4 regions of the Streptomyces sp. Je 1-369 genome follow, and region 4 is predicted to be linked to each of the others. Evidence: riboswitches for the same ligand, from Rfam matches in the RefSeq annotation. Region 4 holds a riboswitch; each other region holds the start of a gene.
The links. A riboswitch is a leader RNA that binds a small molecule or an ion and turns the genes downstream of it on or off. The one in region 4 is predicted to bind cyclic di-AMP.

Region 1: another riboswitch for cyclic di-AMP. It lies ahead of NOO62_RS02620 (C40 family peptidase); the one in region 4 lies ahead of NOO62_RS29880 (M23 family metallopeptidase).
Region 2: another riboswitch for cyclic di-AMP. It lies ahead of NOO62_RS24605 (NlpC/P60 family protein); the one in region 4 lies ahead of NOO62_RS29880 (M23 family metallopeptidase).
Region 3: another riboswitch for cyclic di-AMP. It lies ahead of NOO62_RS19040 (M23 family metallopeptidase); the one in region 4 lies ahead of NOO62_RS29880 (M23 family metallopeptidase).

What each region holds. Positions count from the first base shown of each region.
Region 1 covers NZ_CP101750.1:569,755-573,983, reverse strand. Annotated here, with positions in the region: gene NOO62_RS02635 (helix-turn-helix domain-containing protein) at 1-334, opposite strand, end outside; gene NOO62_RS02630 (ATP-binding protein) at 607-1,059, shown strand; gene NOO62_RS02625 (DUF6328 family protein) at 1,106-1,678, opposite strand; gene NOO62_RS02620 (C40 family peptidase) at 1,760-2,233, opposite strand; cyclic di-AMP (ydaO/yuaA leader) riboswitch at 2,237-2,413, opposite strand; gene NOO62_RS02615 (hypothetical protein) at 2,773-3,093, opposite strand; partial or broken gene NOO62_RS02610 (ATP-dependent Clp protease proteolytic subunit) at 3,137-3,278, opposite strand; gene NOO62_RS02605 (urease subunit gamma) at 3,644-3,946, shown strand; gene NOO62_RS02600 (urease subunit beta) at 3,996-4,229, shown strand, end outside.
Region 2 covers NZ_CP101750.1:5,374,108-5,378,336, reverse strand. Annotated here, with positions in the region: gene NOO62_RS24610 (ATP-dependent DNA helicase) at 1-1,861, opposite strand, end outside; cyclic di-AMP (ydaO/yuaA leader) riboswitch at 2,105-2,261, shown strand; gene NOO62_RS24605 (NlpC/P60 family protein) at 2,268-3,500, shown strand; gene NOO62_RS24600 (hypothetical protein) at 3,633-3,986, opposite strand.
Region 3 covers NZ_CP101750.1:4,197,578-4,201,806, forward strand. Annotated here, with positions in the region: gene NOO62_RS19035 (aldo/keto reductase) at 1-925, opposite strand, end outside; gene NOO62_RS19040 (M23 family metallopeptidase) at 1,011-2,078, opposite strand; cyclic di-AMP (ydaO/yuaA leader) riboswitch at 2,090-2,253, opposite strand; gene NOO62_RS19045 (PP2C family protein-serine/threonine phosphatase) at 2,475-3,689, opposite strand; tRNA gene NOO62_RS19050 (tRNA-Met) at 3,852-3,925, opposite strand; gene NOO62_RS19055 (alginate lyase family protein) at 3,972-4,229, opposite strand, start outside.
Region 4 covers NZ_CP101750.1:6,609,854-6,614,082, reverse strand. Annotated here, with positions in the region: gene NOO62_RS29885 (GntR family transcriptional regulator) at 1-360, opposite strand, end outside; gene NOO62_RS29880 (M23 family metallopeptidase) at 571-1,374, opposite strand; cyclic di-AMP (ydaO/yuaA leader) riboswitch at 1,387-1,549, opposite strand; gene NOO62_RS29875 (M16 family metallopeptidase) at 1,769-3,154, opposite strand; gene NOO62_RS29870 (M16 family metallopeptidase) at 3,151-4,229, opposite strand, start outside.

The DNA of each region.
Region 1 (4,229 bases), 6.0 Mb from region 4:
CCTGCGACTCCAGGCTGATGAAATCCCGATAGGTCGCGGGCAGCAGATCGCGGTACGCCTTCCACCAGTGGTGGCGCCCCGCCCCCGGGTCGTCGGCGCCGGTGAACGCTATGAGCAGGTCGCTGAGCTGCGGGTCCTGTACCTGGTACACCTCCAGGAGTAGTCGCACGTCGGCGGCCTTCACGCCGCTGCGGCCCGTCTCGATGCGACTCACTTTGGACTGGTGCCAGCCGGCCCGAGCGGCGGCCTGGCTGCTCGTGAGTCCCGCTTGCACACGCAGTGCGCGCAGTTCGGCACCGAGCTGACGACGGCGCACCGCGGGGCCGTACTGCATGCCCGTCTCCTTCCGGACGGAGCCGCCGGATTTCCCAGCGGCGGGGCGGGGCAGTAGGCGAGATTAGAGGAAGTACCGGTCTCCCGCCCAAATACGGTCTGCCGTAGCAGAGTTCACCGCTTCGAGCGACAGATATATGCACATCTCGGTGGATCGCCACCCGTGACCGGCCAAGGAGTGGCAGGCTGGCGCGAAGCACCAGTCCGGGACTGTCCTCGAGTCATCCGCCGCGGGTCGGAGACCGGTCCCGGTGGGAAAGGGACAGCGCCGCCATGGCAGACCACCAGGAAGCCTCCGTCACCCTGCCGAGCGATCCTGCTTCGGTGCCCGCCGCCCGGAAGTACGTCTCGCGCGTGCTCGCGGAATGGGGCCTGCCCGGTGACGCCGAGGTGGCCGACACGATCAGACTCATCGTCTCGGAACTCGCCACGAACGCAGTGCAGCACACCCTGGGACAGTCGCCCACCTTCACGGTCGACGTCGAACTCGACCGTGACGAGCACTTGCGGATCGGCGTCACCGACAGCCATCCGCGCTACCCCAAGCGCCTCCCCGCAGCCGTCCAGCAGGACAACGGCCGCGGCATGGTGATCATTCGCTGGCTGGCCGCCGAATGCGGCGGCAGGCTCTCGGTCAGCCCCACCGACGAGGGAGGCAAGACCGTGTGGATCGCGCTGCCCTGGCGTGCCCCGGTCCGGCGCACCCCTCGCGACGCCACCCACTGACCGGCCACCCACTGACCGTGGGACGGCCGCCGCGCAGCGTCGCGCGCTACCGGCACCGCTCCCTGCGCATCGGGCGCGGAGCTCCGCCGCGGGCCCCCGACGGCCGGGCGTCCGGCTCCTCAACGAGTGCGGCCTCGACGCGCGCCAGGGGACGTCGCGCGAGCCGTGGCAGTACGCCCCACAGCCCGACGCACACCAGCAGCGTCCACACGCCCGCGAGGAGTCCCTCGGTCCGCCCTGACGTCACATCGACGACGAGCAGCACCGAACCGGCGAGTGTCAGGACCAGCACGCCGAGCCCGACGGCGGCGAGCCGGGACGACACCCGCACGATGAGCGGCTTGGCCCGCTGCTGGAAGAGCGAGCGGTGCAGCGCGGCGGGCGCCGTGAACAGCGCCGCCGCGAGCACCGCGAGCAGCAGCGTCGTGACGTAGGTGCCGCGCTGCACCGCGTCCAGCGAGGGAAAGCGCGGGCTGAAGGCGAGGGTGAGCAGAAAGGCGAAGAGGATCTGAACGCCCGTCTGCGTCACCCTCAGCTCCTGGAGCAGCTCCGCGAAGTTGCGGTCGGCGCGCTCCAGCGGTGTTTCGTTGCGGGCGGTACAGGCATAGTCGTCGGACATCCCGTACGGGTATCCCCGTCGGCGCACTCCACGCACCGGCACCTGACGGTGCGTGGCGCGCGCCGGACCGGCCGCGGTGGGTCAGCGGACCCTGCCGTACCAGACGCTGTTGGACCAGATCTTCTCCAGGCGCACCACGGCCCCCCTCTTGGGAGCGTGCCAGATGCGGTTGTTACCCGCGTAGATCCCGACGTGGTAGACGTTCCGACCGGAGTGGAAGAACACCAGGTCGCCGCGGGTCCGCTTGGACCGGGAGACGTGCTTGGTCTTGTTGTACTGCGCGGCGGCGGTGCGCGGCAGCTTCTTGCCCGTCTTCTTGAACGAGTAGAGCGTCAGCCCCGAGCAGTCGAACCGGTTGGGTCCCGCCGAGCCGTAGCCGTACGGGGAGCCCTTCTTGGACGCCGCGATCTTGAGCGCCTTCGTCCCGTGGGTGGCTGCCTGGGCCTCCGACGTGAGCCCGGGGGCCACGACGGTGCCGCCTACGACGGCGAGCGTGAGGACCGATGCGGCACCGGTCCTGGTGAGCAGCGACGGAACATGATTCAGCGCGGTCATGCGCAACCCTTCGTCAGCCGCCTGTGAAAGATGACCTGTCGGGTTCGGGCAGGCGAAGATGCCCGGCCGCGTCGTGCTCTGCGGCTTCACCCCAAGGGCGTCGTCCGGACTTCCCGGACGGGCCCGTCGTACCTGGGTCCTCCACTCCTGCCGTTGCACAGATGTCGACCGGTCATCCGGGTGGCGGCAGGACTCGGCGTCCGCCCGGACCGCCCCGCCGTTGTGGCGGGGGCTTGTCGTCGGAAGGGATCTTGACCCGAGATGGGTCGAAAAACCGAGCCGAAACGGCGTTTTGTGAGGCTCCTCACGACTGACCTGTTCAGGTGGACACTGCCGGAATCGGTCCCCGGCCGGGTGGTCCGACGACCGCTCGACCAGCAGCGGAATACCTAATTCCGCCAGTGCTGTACTCGCAGAACGCAACTTGCACCCCTGCGAAGAAGGACCTGTTCGTACGCCGTCCGGGGTAGCCCGACTGGTCCGTTTCGAAGTGGCCCCGGACGTCGGGGTGTCGAAGGACGCGGTCGGCCGACGGTGTCTCAGCCGCCGCGCGGGGGCGGCACGGTGACTCCTTCGGCCCGGCGCTCCCCGTCGAGGACGCGCAGCGCCCGGGCGAGCGTCGGCGCGTGCACTTCACTCTCGCCCAGCTGGTGCATGAGGGCCGGCGCGTCGCGCAGGGCACCCGCCCGGCCGACGAGGGCCTGGGCGGCGCGCAGCCCGCCGTAGGTGTGCTCGGCGCGGGCCGGATTGATCCGGCCGAGCAGGTCGACGACCTCGAGGTAACGGTCGACCAGTTCTCCCTCGGCGCGGGTCGGCGCGGGCAGTGGCGGCGGTTCGGGCGGCGGTATCGGCGGGATCACCTCGGGTCGCGGGCGGCGAGCGACGTCTCCCGACGCAGGCCCTAGGAGTGATCCGGTCCACGAGGCCGTACTCCAGGGCGGCCGGGGGCGTCGAGGATCTTGTCCCGCTCGATGTCCGCGCCGATCTGCTCCTTGCTCCGCCCCGTGTGCAACGCGAGCATCTCCTCCGACAGCCGCCGCGCGCGGTTCGGCATCGCGGCGGAACACCGCGGTTCGAACGCGACATGGACGTGGCGCCCGCTCCGGCACCGCGGCCCCGCGCGACGTAACGGTTCCACGTACTCCTTGAGCTGCGCTCACAGCGTAGAAAAGTTGCCCAGGGCATCGACAGGTATGGCGCAGCCCAGCAGACCGTCATGCGATGGTCAACGACTGGTTAACCTCGTTGAAACTCCTCCCAACTACCCTCCCGTGCCACGCCACCAGCGGTTTTTCTATCCAGGGTGCGCAAGATCGCGCACGTTCGCTGTGTGTTACATCTATATCCGTCGCGGTGGCCGCGGCAGCCGGACCCCGCATGGTTCGGACCGAGGACTGTGAGGTGGGAACCGTGCAACTGACCCCGCACGAGCAGGAGAGACTGCTCATTCATGTGGCCGCGGACGTGGCCGAGAAGCGAAGGGCGCGGGGACTGCTCCTGAACCACCCCGAGTCGATCGCCCTCATCACCTCCCACATCCTCGAGGGCGCCCGCGACGGCCGCACCGTCGCCGAGCTCATGTCCTCGGGGCGCCGCATCCTCACCCGTGACGACGTCATGGAGGGCATCGCCGAGATGATCCACGACGTCCAGGTCGAGGCCACCTTCCCGGACGGCACCAAGCTCGTCACCGTCCACGAGCCGATCGTCTGACGGGAGTTCGCGCCGCATGCATGCCGCTCCGCACGGCACGGGACGAGGGCTGATCCCCGGAGAGATCCTCTTCGCTGACGAGCCCGTCCCCTACAACGAGGGCCGCGAGGTCACCCGCCTCACCGTCCTCAACGCCGCCGACCGGCCCGTCCAGGTCGGCTCCCACTACCACTTCGCCGAGGCCAACCCGGGTCTTGACTTCGACCGCGGCGCCGCACACGGAAAGCGGCTGAACATCGCCGCGGGAACCGCCGTGCGCTTCGAGCCCGGAATCCCCGTCGAC
Region 2 (4,229 bases), 1.2 Mb from region 4:
GGTCCGCGGCCCCGCCCTGCGCGTTGCCCGCAGTCTGGTCGGCGCCCGCAGCCTGGTCGGTGCCCGCAGCCTGGTTGTTGTCCTGCTCGAACTCCAGCGCCACGGCGGCGAGCTCCTGGAGGTTCTCGATGCGGGTCTCGTCCTGCGGGTCGGTCGAGGCCTGCAGCTCGGCCAGATAGCCGGTCCGTTCGAGCACGGCCTCCAGGACGACGGCCGGGCCCGCGCCCGACTCGACGACGGTCCGCAGCTCCTCCATCAGCGTGTTGAACCGCTTGACGGCGTTGGTGGAGCGGGCCGCCATTCCGTACGCCTCGTCGACGCGGCGCAGCGCCTGCGGGAAGGAGATCTTCTCGCGCTGCGAGAGCGCGTCGATCATGGCTTCGGCGCGGTCGCCGATGCCCCTCTTCGGTACGTTGAGGATGCGGCGCAGCGGGACCGCGTCCTCGGGGTTGGCGAGAACGCGCAGGTAGGCCAGCACATCGCGGACCTCCTTGCGCTCGTAGAAGCGGACGCCGCCGACCACCTTGTAGGGCAGGCCGACGCGGATGAAGATCTCTTCGAAGACACGGGACTGGGCGTTCGTCCGGTAGAAGATCGCGACGTCGCCGGCCTTCGCGTCGCCCGCGTCGGTGAGGCGGTCGATCTCGTCGGCGACGAACTGCGCCTCGTCGTGCTCGGTGTCGGCGACGTACCCGGTGATGCGTGCGCCCGCGCCCTGGTTGGTCCACAGGTTCTTGGGGCGGCGGCTCTCGTTCCGCTCGATGACCGCGTTGGCGGCGGTCAGGATCGTCTGGGTGGAGCGGTAGTTCTGCTCCAGGAGGATCGTCGTCGCGTCCGTGTAGTCCTCCTCGAACTGGAGGATGTTGCGGATCGTGGCGCCACGGAAGGCGTAGATGGACTGGTCGGCGTCGCCCACCACGCACAGCTCGGCGGGGTCGTCCCCCTCGCCTCCGGAGGGTCCGACCAGCTCGCGCACCAGCGCGTACTGCGCGTGGTTCGTGTCCTGGTACTCGTCGACCATGACGTGCCGGAAGCGGCGCCTGTAGTGCTCGGCGACGTCCGGGAAGGCGCGCAGCAGGTGGACCGTCGTCATGATCAGGTCGTCGAAGTCCAGCGCGTTCGCCTCGCGGAGGCGTGACTGGTACATGGCGTAGGCCTGGGCGAGGGTCTTCTCGAAGCCGTCGGCGGCCTGACCTGCGAAGTCCTCCTCGTCGATCAGCTCGTTCTTGAGGTTCGAGATCTTGGCGCTGAACGACTTCGGGGGGAACTTCTTCGGGTCGAGGTCCAGATCGCGGCAGACCAGGGCCATGAGGCGCTTGGAGTCGGCGGCGTCGTAGATCGAGAAGGAGGACGTGAAGCCCAGCTTCTTGTACTCCCGGCGGAGGATGCGGACGCAGGCACTGTGGAAGGTCGACACCCACATCGCGTTCGCCCGGGGGCCCACGAGCTGCTCGACGCGCTCCTTCATCTCGCCCGCGGCCTTGTTCGTGAAGGTGATCGCGAGGATCTGGCCGGGGTGCACGCCGCGCTCGGCGAGCAGGTGCGCGATGCGGTGGGTCAGCACGCGGGTCTTGCCGGATCCGGCACCGGCGACGATGAGCAGCGGGGACCCCGCGTGCACGACGGCCGCGCGCTGGTTCTCGTTCAGCCCGTCGAGAAGCGTCGCCGGGTCGATGACCGGGCGCGGGGCGCCGTCGCGGTAGTGCGAGTCCCGGGTCATGGGCACGTCGAACTTCCCGTCGAACAGGTCGTCCGGAATGGGCTCCGGAGCGCTGTCCTCGGGCGGCGGCGGGGGCGCTTCGTCCGCGGCCCGCGAGGGCTGCAGGTCCGCCAGGAAGCTGTCATCAAAGAGGCTGCTCATCGCCTCCCGAGTCTAGGCGGCCCCACTGACAACCCGCTGCGGGTTCCGGTCACACCGCCTCGCGTCACGCCCTGCCCGCGGACGATCACACTCCGCCACAGCAGCTCGCGTCCCGCACTCACCCTCGTAAAGTAACGAAAATGTATCGGGCATATCGAACATCAACCTTCACAGGGACCACACGAGTTGGCTAGCGTGCCCGGCGGGCCACTCGTCCCCCCACCGGCGAACCCCGCCGGGAACGGGCGGCCTCCGCCGAGTCCGACGTGTTCGGAGCCGGGGACCCACCGAAAACTTGGGGTGAATCGGTCCCGTACGAAGTACGGGACCGTAGGGCAGCCTTCCGAACCATCCGCCCGAACCCGACAGCTAACCCGGTAGGCGGTCTACGGAAGGAGTCGCCTCCTTGGCGTCGCACCGCAAGCCGCGGAACCGGACGGCCGGCATTCGTACGGCCCCCGCCCTCGGCATCACGACGGCAGCCCTCACCTCCGTCGCCCTCCTGTCGCAGAGCGCGCAGGCGGCGCCCTCGGCGCCGTCCAGGCCCAGCCTCGAAGAGGTGCAGAAGAAGGTCGACGAGCTCTACCAGCAGGCGGGCGTCGCGACCCAGAAGTACAACTCGGCCAAGGAGCGCACCGAGAAGCAGCGCAAGAGGGTCGACGGGCTGCTCGACGACGTGGCCAAACGCACGGACAAGCTGAACGACGCCCGCCAGGAGCTCGGCTCGTTCGCCGCGGCGCAGTACCGCACCGGCGCCGTCTCCGAGACGGCCACGATGATGCTCGCCAACGACCCGCAGGGCTACTTCGACCAGAACCACTTGGCGGACCGGCTGACCTCGCGCCAGAAGAAGGCGGTCGACGCGTACGAGACGGAGCAGGCGTCTGCGACGAAGCAGCGCACGAAGGCCGCGAAGAGCCTGGAGACGCTCACCGACTCGCGGGACGAGCTCAGGACGAGCAAGAAGACCGTCCAGAAGAAGCTGGGGGACGCGCGCGAGCTCCTGTCGAAGTTGACCGCCGAGGAGAAGGCGCGGCTGGCGGAGATCGAGCGGAAGAAGAAGCAGGAGGCCAAGCGGAAGGCCGAGAAGCTGGCCCGCGAGCAGGCCGCCGAGGCGGAGCGCGAGCGCAAGGCGGAGGAGGCGGCCCAGCGGGAGAAGGAGCGTGAGGGGGGCCAGGACTCCGGATCGGGCTCCGGCACCGGCTCGGGGTCCGGTTCTGGTTCTGGTTCCGGTTCCGGTTCTGGTTCTGGTTCCGGTTCGGGCTCCGGGAGCTCGGACGGCAGCTACGCCACCAAGGCCGCGAAGGTCATCGACTTCGCGGAGGCCCAGATCGGCAAGCCGTACGTCTGGGGTGCCACCGGCCCCGACTCCTACGACTGCTCCGGGCTCACACAGGACGCGTGGAAGGCCGCGGGAATCTCCCTGCCGCGCACCACGTGGGACCAGGTGAAGGTCGGCACGACGGTGAAGACCGCCGACGCCAAACCGGGTGACCTGGTGTTCTTCTACGACGACATCAGCCACGTAGGGATCTACATCGGCAACGGCAAGATGATCCACGCCCCGAAGCCGGGTGCGAACGTCCGCGTCGAGTCGATCTACTACATGCCGATCCACAGCGTGGTCCGCCCCGCCTGACGACGTAACGCCCCTCTACGCGCGCGTGGCCCGCATCCGGGAAGGATGCGGGCCACGCGCGCGTAGAGACGGGAAACTCAGGACCAACTCATGTCCGGCTCAGGACCAGCTCAGGCCCGGCTCAGGCCCGGCTCAGGTCCAGAGCACCGCGATGAAGATGTTCGCCGTGGTCAGCAGGCCGACCGCGCCGAACATGCCCTTGTCGACCTTCTCCTCGTCGCGCTTCACGTAGACCAGCGCGAGGATCACGATCAGCAGGGCAAGCTTGATGCCGATCTTGACGTTGTTGACCGTGTGGTCGTCCGCCTGGTTGAGGCCCACCAGGACCACACCGGTGACGAGCATGGTCAGCGCGCCGTGCAGCATCGAGGGGCTGAAGCGGGCGGTGCCCTGGCCCATCTGCTTCATCTGGGTCAGGAAACCGCCCAGGAGCGAGGCGATGCCGATGATGTGCAGGCCGACGAAGAGATGGATGAGTAGGTCCATGAGGCCGGAGCCTAGCCGGGCCCTCAGCCCCACCCGGCAGGCGCCCCCATACCACCGCCTCGCGTGCAGGCACGTAAAAATCCAGCCATCGGTCACGCCCGCGCACGAAACGGCCGCCGCCCCGCCGAGCACACGGTCACGGCTGCATGCTGTTCCGCCCACTTCTGCCAGTTGCGCACAATCCATCACCAACCCGTGACGGCCAGGTTTAGCGTCCTCCACCAGGTGACCGGCTCCCCACCG
Region 3 (4,229 bases), 2.4 Mb from region 4:
GCGCCGCGACCTCCGCCTCCGTCAGCTCGAGATCCGCCACCGCGAGCAGCGCCGGCAGCTGCTCCACCGTCCGCGCGGAGGCGATCGGCGCCGCCACGGTGGGCTGTGCCGCGAGCCAGGCCAGGGCCACGGTCGGGACCTGCGCCCCGTGCTCCTGCGCGATCTCGTCGAGGGCGGCGAGTACGCGATCGCCCCGCTCCGTCCCCACGTACGCCTCGACCCCCGAGCTGCGCGCGCTCTCGACGTGTGCGCCCGCGCGGTACTTGCCTGTGAGGAAGCCCGCCGCGAGCCCGAAGTAGGGGACGGCCGCGAGGCCGGAACGGGAGGCGACTTCCTGTAGGGGGCCCTCGTAGGTGTCGCGGGAGACGAGGTTGTAGTGCGGTTGCAGCGCGACGTAGCGCGCGAGGCCCTCGCGGTCGGAGACGTCGAGGGACTCCTGGAGCCGCTCGGGGGAGATGTTGGAGGCGGCGATCGCCCGCACCTTGCCCGCCCGCACCAGCTCGTCGAGCGCGCCGATGATCTCCTCCACGGGCACCGACGTGTCGTCGAAGTGGGTGTAGTAGAGGTCGATGTAGTCCGTGCCGAGGCGCCGCAGCGACGCGTCGGCGCCGCCCTTGATGGTGGCGGCGGACAGGCCCTTGTAGTCGGGGTGGGAGCCGACCTTGGTGGCCACGACGACGTCGGAGCGGTTGCCGCGCCCGGCGAGCCACTCTCCGATGAGGGTCTCGGACTCGCCGCCCTTGTTGCCGTCGACCCAGGCCGAGTACGCGTCGGCGGTGTCGATGAAGTTGCCGCCTGCCGCGGTGTAGGCGTCGAGGACGGCGAAGGACGCCGCCCGGTCCGCGGTCCAGCCGAAGACGTTGCCGCCGAGGGAGAGCGGGAAGACCTCGAGGTCGGAGGAGCCGAGTGGGCGAAGAGAAGTCATGTGCTCCTCAACGCCCCCACCGGAGACGGAATTCCGTGCAGGCCACATCGAACTCGCGGCCGGACCGAACCCCGCAAGAGCGCGATCAGGGATTGAGGCCCTTGCTCTGCAGCCACCCGAGCGGGTCGATCCCCGAGCCGCCCGGCGTGTGGACCTCCATGTGGAGGTGCGGCCCCGTGACGTTGCCGGTCGCGCCGACGCGGCCGATGACGTCACCCGTGGAGACCTTCTGGCCCGCGCTGACGTTGAGCGAGGACTGGTGGCAGTACCAGACCTCCGTGCCGTCCTCGAGTTCGAGCACGGTGCGGTAGCCGTACGCGCCCGCCCAGCCGGCCTCCTTGACGGTGCCGGTGTGCACGGCCTTCAGCGGGGTGCCCGTGGGCGCCGCGAAGTCCAGGCCGGTGTGGTGGCCGGAGGACCACATGGAGCCCGCGTCGCCGAAGTGCGAGGTGAGGGTGTACGAGGAGGTGGGGATGACGAAGCTCTTGGCGAGCTTGGCCAGGCGCGCGGCCTCGGCCTTCGCCTTCCGGGCCTCCTCCGCCTTCTTCTTCTTGGCGGCGGCCTCGGCGTCCGCCTCCTGCTCGGCGGCCTTCTGCTGCGCGGCCGCCTCTTCGGCGGCCTTCTTGACGGCGGCGTCCTCCGCCGCGGTCCGCACGGCGCTGTCCGCCTGGTTCTGCTGGTTCTCGGCCTGCTGCATGATGCGGGCGCGCAGGGCCTCGCCCGCGTCGGCGGTGCCCTGCTCCGCGTCGGCGGTGCTGACGCCCGCGGCGGTGAGGGGGGCCGAGGCGGCGACGGTGGTGTCCGCGGCGGCGTCGTCGGACATCAACGAGCCCACGCCCGGCAGCGACTCGGCCTCGGGCAGCGAGTCGGTGACCGCGCCCAGGTCGGGCATCGATATGGAGACCGGCGGCTTGCCGTCCTGCGCGGTGGCTATGCCGCCCGCGCCGACGGCGGCGATGACGCCCACGCCGAGCACGGTGGAGCTGCGGGCGAGTCCGCCGCCGCCCTTCTTGTGCACACGGTGCCTGCCGCGGACGGGACGGACGGACTCCTCGGTGGGGTTCCACTCTTCGAAGGAGCTCTCGTCGTACGAACCGAAGTCGTCGTCATTCGGAACGTACACGGCTTGGGGGGCAGGCCGGTTGGACGCCACTGGGGCGCACTCCTTTCCTTCCTTCTCGCCTACCGGGTTAGCTGACGGGTTCGGAGCAGGAAGGTCTCCTACGAACACCTGGCACGGGTGCACGAGTGCACGGATGCGCAGAGGCCCGATTCACCCCATGTTGGTGGTTCCCCGGCTCCCTTGCGGGATTAGGCGCGTGCGCGCGGAGCCGTCTCTAGTGACGGCTGGGACGACCGCGCTGCGTTATCGAACGTTAATAGACAGCGGGTCGGTATTCCAAGCTGTTCCGGTTGATCGTTAACGCTCATCGGGTGTACGTAACAGGACACGAAGGGGCGCAACGGGGCGAGTTGACCCCAGATCACTAAACACCGGAACTTCACATTCCCTTGACAGAGCGTCAGTTGTTATGCGGAGCGGTGCACTTCAATCACCGGCCGTGACACCCGGAGCTCCGGTCGTGCCGTCCGGTTCCCCCGCGGTGGGGCGCCGCACCGCGAGCAGCGCCATGTCGTCCGTCATGCCACCCCCGGTGTGCCGCCGCACCTCCCCCGCGAGCGCGGCAAGGAGCGCGTGCGGGCCGCTCCGGCCCGGGAAGATCCGCCCGCCGAGCCGGGCGGCGGGATCGTAGAACTCCCCCGCCGCGTTGCGCGCCTCCGAGAGGCCGTCCGTGTAGAAGAGCAGCAGCGCGCCGGGCGGGAGCTCCGTCTCGTCCGCGCGGTCCGGCCAGGCCCCGAGGTCGCCCATGCCGAGCGGCAGCGCGGGTTCGCTCGCCGACAGGACGCAGAGCCGCCCGTCGCCGCGCAGCAGCAGCGGCGGCGGGTGCCCGCGGTTCACCAGCCGTACGGCGCCCTCGCCGTGCCGGATCTCGGCGAGGACCGCGGTGGTGAACCCCTCGAACGCGTCAAGGCCGTCGCGCCGGGTGCCCTCGCGGGCGAGCGCCCGCTCCAGGCGCTGCGCGACCGCCTCCAGGGTGGCCTCCTGCTCGGCGGCCTCCCGGAAGGCGCCGATGACGACGGCGACGGCCGCGACGGCGCCCATGCCTTTTCCGCGTACGTCGCCGACGATGAGCCGTACGCCGTGCGGGGTGTCCTGTACGGCGTACAAATCACCCCCGATGAACGCGTCGGCCTGCGCCGCCTCGTACCGCGCCGCGAAGTCGAGCCCGCCGATCCGCGGATCCGGTTCGGGCAGCACGGCGCGCTGGGTGGCCTCGGAGATGGAGCGGGCGATGGCGAGCCGGTCGTTGCTGCGCCGCACGACACGGTTGATGACGATGGCGAGCGCGGCGACGGTCACCACGGTGACCACCTCGGTGACGGCCTCGACCTGGCTGCTGATGGTGCTGCCGTAGTGCAGGAAGAGGACGGCGGCGGTGGCGGCGACGCCGGTCAGGACGGTGCTGAGCCGCGAGTAGAAGGGGGCGGCGATGAGGGGTGCGGCGGTGAAGAGGGGGGACGCGGTGAACTCCGACGGGGTCGACGCGTCGTACACGACGCCGACGACGAGGAGCAGGAGCGGCAGGACCCGGACGAACGCCCGCTCGGGCCCGGTGGCCCCGCCGGCCCCCCTTTCGTCGGCTTCTCCTCGCTGCCCCACCGCTTGTCTCCCGCCGACTCCGCGCCCATCACCGCGCTGCATTCAGGGTTCCCGCAGCGGCGGGAGGGTGCGACTTGGTGTGGGCCGACCGGGTTACGGACGGGGAGCGGTCACGGCCGGGAAGCGGTCACGGACGGGGAGCGGTCACGGACGGAAAAACACCTGAGGCCGGGAAGCTGATGCTTCCCGGCCTCAGGCCTTCAGTAGCGGGGACAGGATTTGAACCTGCGACCTCTGGGTTATGAGCCCAGCGAGCTACCGAGCTGCTCCACCCCGCGTCGGTAAACACAACTCTACGCCATCCGAAGGGGTGCGTCGAACCACTTACGCGCTGTCGGCGTGCGTGAGGGTCTCCCAGGCGACGAAGAGGCCATCCGTCCCCTCGGGCCGCCGCTCCCGCGTGTACTTCTCGGTCTGCGGCATGTCCAGCTTCAGCCGTCCCCGCAGGTGGCTGAGGCCGACCTCCGTGTCGGGTCCCATGTCGCGCCGCACCCTGCCGCCGCACAGCCAGGCGGGCGCCGCCGCGCCCAGCTGGTACTTGGAGTGGAACTCGAAGGCCGCCCGGAGCCGGTCCCTGACCTC
Region 4 (4,229 bases):
CCCACAACCCCTCCTCGTGCGCTCCTGGCCCAGCCTGACAAGTCCGCGCAGGACTTTCAGGTGTGCGTCCGTGCGGCGCTGCGCGGCGCGGGCCGCGGCGAGCGGTTCGAGCAGCGTCCGGACCTCCAGGAGGTCCGCGGCTTCCTGCTCCGTCGGCTCGGCGACACACGCGCCCGCGTGTCTGCGGGTGACGACGAAGCCCTCGGCCTCCAGCGTGCGCAGAGCCTCGCGCACGGGGACGCGGGAGACTCCGTAGCGCCGCGCGAGGAGTTCCTCGGTGAGCTTGCCGCCCCTTTCGTACACACCGGCGACTATGTCGTCCCGAATGGCCGTGCATACCGAGTGCGCGGGAACGCGCATGACCGGACCTCCGCTTTGATCCCCGCGCAACGCGGTCGACCGACGCTCGTTCCGTGACTCTATTGCAGGGCGCCGGGATTTCCGACGGCGGGACGGAATTCATGGATATCTTTTGGCCAAGAACACGGCGGCCCGGAACGCCGAAAGCCCCGGCTCACGAGGAGCCGGGGCTTTCGGTTCGGTGCTTGGCCGCTGCGGGGGCCGCGTCGGTCAGACGTTGACGCCGTGCGAGCGGAGGTACGAGACCGGGTCGATGTCCGAGCCGTAGTCCGCGCCGGTGCGGGCCTCGAAGTGGAGGTGCGGGCCGCTGGAGTTGCCGGTGGACCCGGAGAGGCCGATCTGCTGGCCCGGGGTGACCGTCTGGCCGACGGTGACACCGAGGGACGACATGTGGCCGTACTGGGTGTACGTGCCGTCGTTCATCTTGATGACCACGTTGTTGCCGTAGGCACCGCCCCAGCCGGCCTCGACGACGGTGCCGGAGCCGACCGCGTGGACCGAGGTGCCGGACGCGGCGTGGAAGTCGACACCGGTGTGGCTGCCGGAGGACCACATGGCGCCGCCGGTCTGGTAGCCCGTGGAGACGTACGAGCCGGAGACCGGGGAGACGTAGGTGTTCAGGCGCTTGCGCTCGGCCTCGCGGGCGGCGCGCTCCTTGGCCTCGCGCTCCTTCTTGGCCTTCGCCTTGGCCTCGGCGTCGGCCTTGCGCTTCTCCTCGGCGGCCTTCTTCTTGGCTGCCTCTTCGGCCTTCTTGGCGGCAGCGGCGTCGTCGGCGGCCTGGCGCTGCGCGGCGGCCTGCGCGTCGATGCTCTCGGCGAGCGAGTCACCGACGGATATCGCCTGGGTGAGTCCGGTGTGCTCCACGGCCGCTTCGTCGGCGGCGGCGAGCGCGGGGCCTGCGAGGCCTCCGATGACACCGGTGGTGGTGAGCGCCGCGACACCCGCGACGTTCGCGGTGGTCCGCGTCATGCGGCTCGGACGACGGTGCTTCCCGGTGGCACGGGTGAACGCCATGTGGCGGGTGTTCCTTTCCTTCCCTCTCGCCTACCGGGTTAGCTGACGGGTTCGGAGCAGGAAGGTCTCCTACGAGTCCCTCGCCTCACGGCAAGGTTCCCGATTCACCCCAGGGGACATGTGGGTCCCCGGCTCCCCTGGCTCGCGCCGTACGGGGACTCGGCGATGACTGCCCGGTGCCGCGGATGCGGCGTACTGCGCGACGGACAGCCGGGTCGACGCTAAGCGGGGCGTCTTTCATTCGACAAACAGAACGCGACTTTTGTAGCGCACGCCACACGCCAGACAGGCAACCACTATATGAATCCGGACATATGAGGACCCCGGTGACCGAAACGGGTCACCGGGGTCGCGATGCGTCCTGACTGTGGCTCAGCGCGGTCGCTGCCGCCACTCAGCCGGTGACGACGCTCACTTCGCCGATCCCGAGCGCCCTGACGGGCTCCTCGATCTGCGCGGCGTCCCCGACCAGGACCGTCACCAGCCGGTCGTCCGGGAAGGCGTTCACGACGGCCGCAGTGGCCTCCACGGTGCCCGTGGCGGCCAGCTGCCGGTACAGCTGCGCCTGGAAGTCGTCCGGCAGGTTCTGCTCGACCTGGTCGGCGAGCGTCGCCGCCACGGAAGCCGCCATCTCGTACTTGAGCGGCGCCACGCCCACCAGGTTCTGCACGGCCACGTCACGCTCGGCGTCGGTGAGCCCCTCGGCGGCGAGGGTGCGCAGCACCTTCCAGAGGTCGTCGAGCGCCGGTCCCGTGTTCGGGGTGTCCACGGAGCCGCTGATGGCGAGCATCGCGGCGCCCGTCCCGTCCGGGGCGGAGCGCAGGACCTGGCTGAACGCCCGTACACCGTAGGTGTATCCCTTCTCCTCGCGCAGGACACGGTCCAAGCGCGAGGTGAGGGTGCCGCCCAGGCAGTACGTGCCGAGGACCTGGGCCGGCCAGACGCGGTCGTGCCGGTCGGCGCCGACCCGGCCGATCAGCAGCTGCGTCTGGACCGCTCCGGGACGGTCCACGATGACGATGCGGCCGCGGTCGTCGGCGGTCACCGGCGGCACCGGGCGCGGCTCGCCCGGGGAACCGGTCCAGGCGCCGACGGTGTCCGTGAGGATGGCGTCCAGGTCGGTGCCCTCGAGGTCGCCGACCACGACCAGGGTGGCCGTGGCCGGGCGGACGAACTTCTCGTAGAAGGCACGCACCGCCGCCGAGTCGATGGCCGTGACCGTCTCCTCGGTGCCCTGGCGCGGGCGCGACATGCGCGACGTCGGCGGGAACAGCTGCCGGGAGAGCTCCTTGGCGGCGCGCCGCGCCGGGTTGGCGGCCTCGTGCGGGAGCTCGTCCAGGCGGTTGCGTACGAGCCGCTCGATCTCGCTGTCCGCGAAGGCGGGGGCCCGCAGTGCGTCGGCGAGCAGGCCGAGCGCCTTCGGGAGTCGGGAGACCGGCACCTCCAGGGAGACCCGCACGCCCGGGTGGTCGGCGTGCGCGTCGAGGGTCGCGCCGCAGCGGTCGAGCTCGGCGGCGAACTCCTCCGCGTCGTGCTTGTCGGTGCCCTCGTTGAAGGCCCGCGCCATGATGGTGGCGACGCCGTCCAGGCCCTCCGGTTCGGCGTCCAGGGGCGCTTCGAGGTGGACCTCTACGGCGGCGACCTGCTGGCCGGGGCGGTTGCAGCGCAGGACGGTCAGGCCGTTGGGCAGCGTGCCGCGCTCGGGGGCGGGGAAGGCCCAGGGCTTGGCGGTGCCGGCCTGGGGCTGGGGGTGGAACTGCATCGTCGCGGCCTCGGTCACTTCGCCGCCTCCTCTTCTTCCTCGGCACGCTCGTCGGCGCCTTCCACGGGCTCGTACACGAGCACCGCGCGGTTGTCGGGGCGCAGGCGGGCCGCGGCGACCTCCTGGACCTCCTCCGCGGTGATGTCGAGGACGCGCTGGACGGCCGTCAGGGCGAGCTGCGGGTCGCCGAACAGGACCGCGTACCGGCACAGTTCGTCGGCGCGGCCGGCGACCGTGCCGAGCCGGTCGAGCCACTCGCGCTCCAGCTGTGCCTGGGCGCGCTCCATCTCCTCCGGAGTGGGGCCCTCCGCGGCGAAGCGGGCCAGCTCCTCGTCGACGGCGGCCTCGATGACGGGCACCTCGACGTCACCCGACGTCTTCACGTCCAGCCAGCCGAGCGAGGGCGCCCCGGCGAGACGCAGCAGACCGAAGCCCGCGGCGACCGCGGTGCGGTCCCTGCGCACGAGCCGGTTGTAGAGCCGGGAGGACTCGCCGCTGCCGAGGACGGTGAGGGCGAGGTCGGCCGCGTCGCACGCGCGCGTGCCGTCCTCCGGGAGGCGGTAGGCGGCCATCAGGGCGCGGGCCGGGACCTCCTCCTCGATGACCTCGCGCAGCTCCTTGCCGATGCGCTCGGGCAGCGAGCCGTCGCGCGGCGGCTGCTTGCCGTCGTGGCCGGGAATCGACCCGAAGTACTTCTCGACCCAGGCAAGCGTCTGCTCGGGGTCGATGTCGCCGACGACCGAGAGGACCGCGTTGTTGGGCGCGTAGTACGTGCGGAAGAACGCGCGTGCGTCGTCCAGGGTGGCCGCGTCCAGGTCGGCCATGGAGCCGATCGGCGTGTGGTGGTAAGGGTGGCCCTCCGGGTACGAGAGAGCGGTGAGCCTCTCGAAGGCCGTTCCGTAGGGAACGTTGTCGTAGCGCTGGCGGCGCTCGTTCTTGACGACGTCGCGCTGGTTTTCCATCGACTCTTCGTCGAGCGCGGAGAGCAGGGAGCCCATCCGGTCGGCCTCGAGCCAGAGGGCCAGCTCCAACTGGTGCGCGGGCATGGTCTCGAAATAGTTGGTGCGCTCGAAGCTCGTCGTGCCGTTGAGCG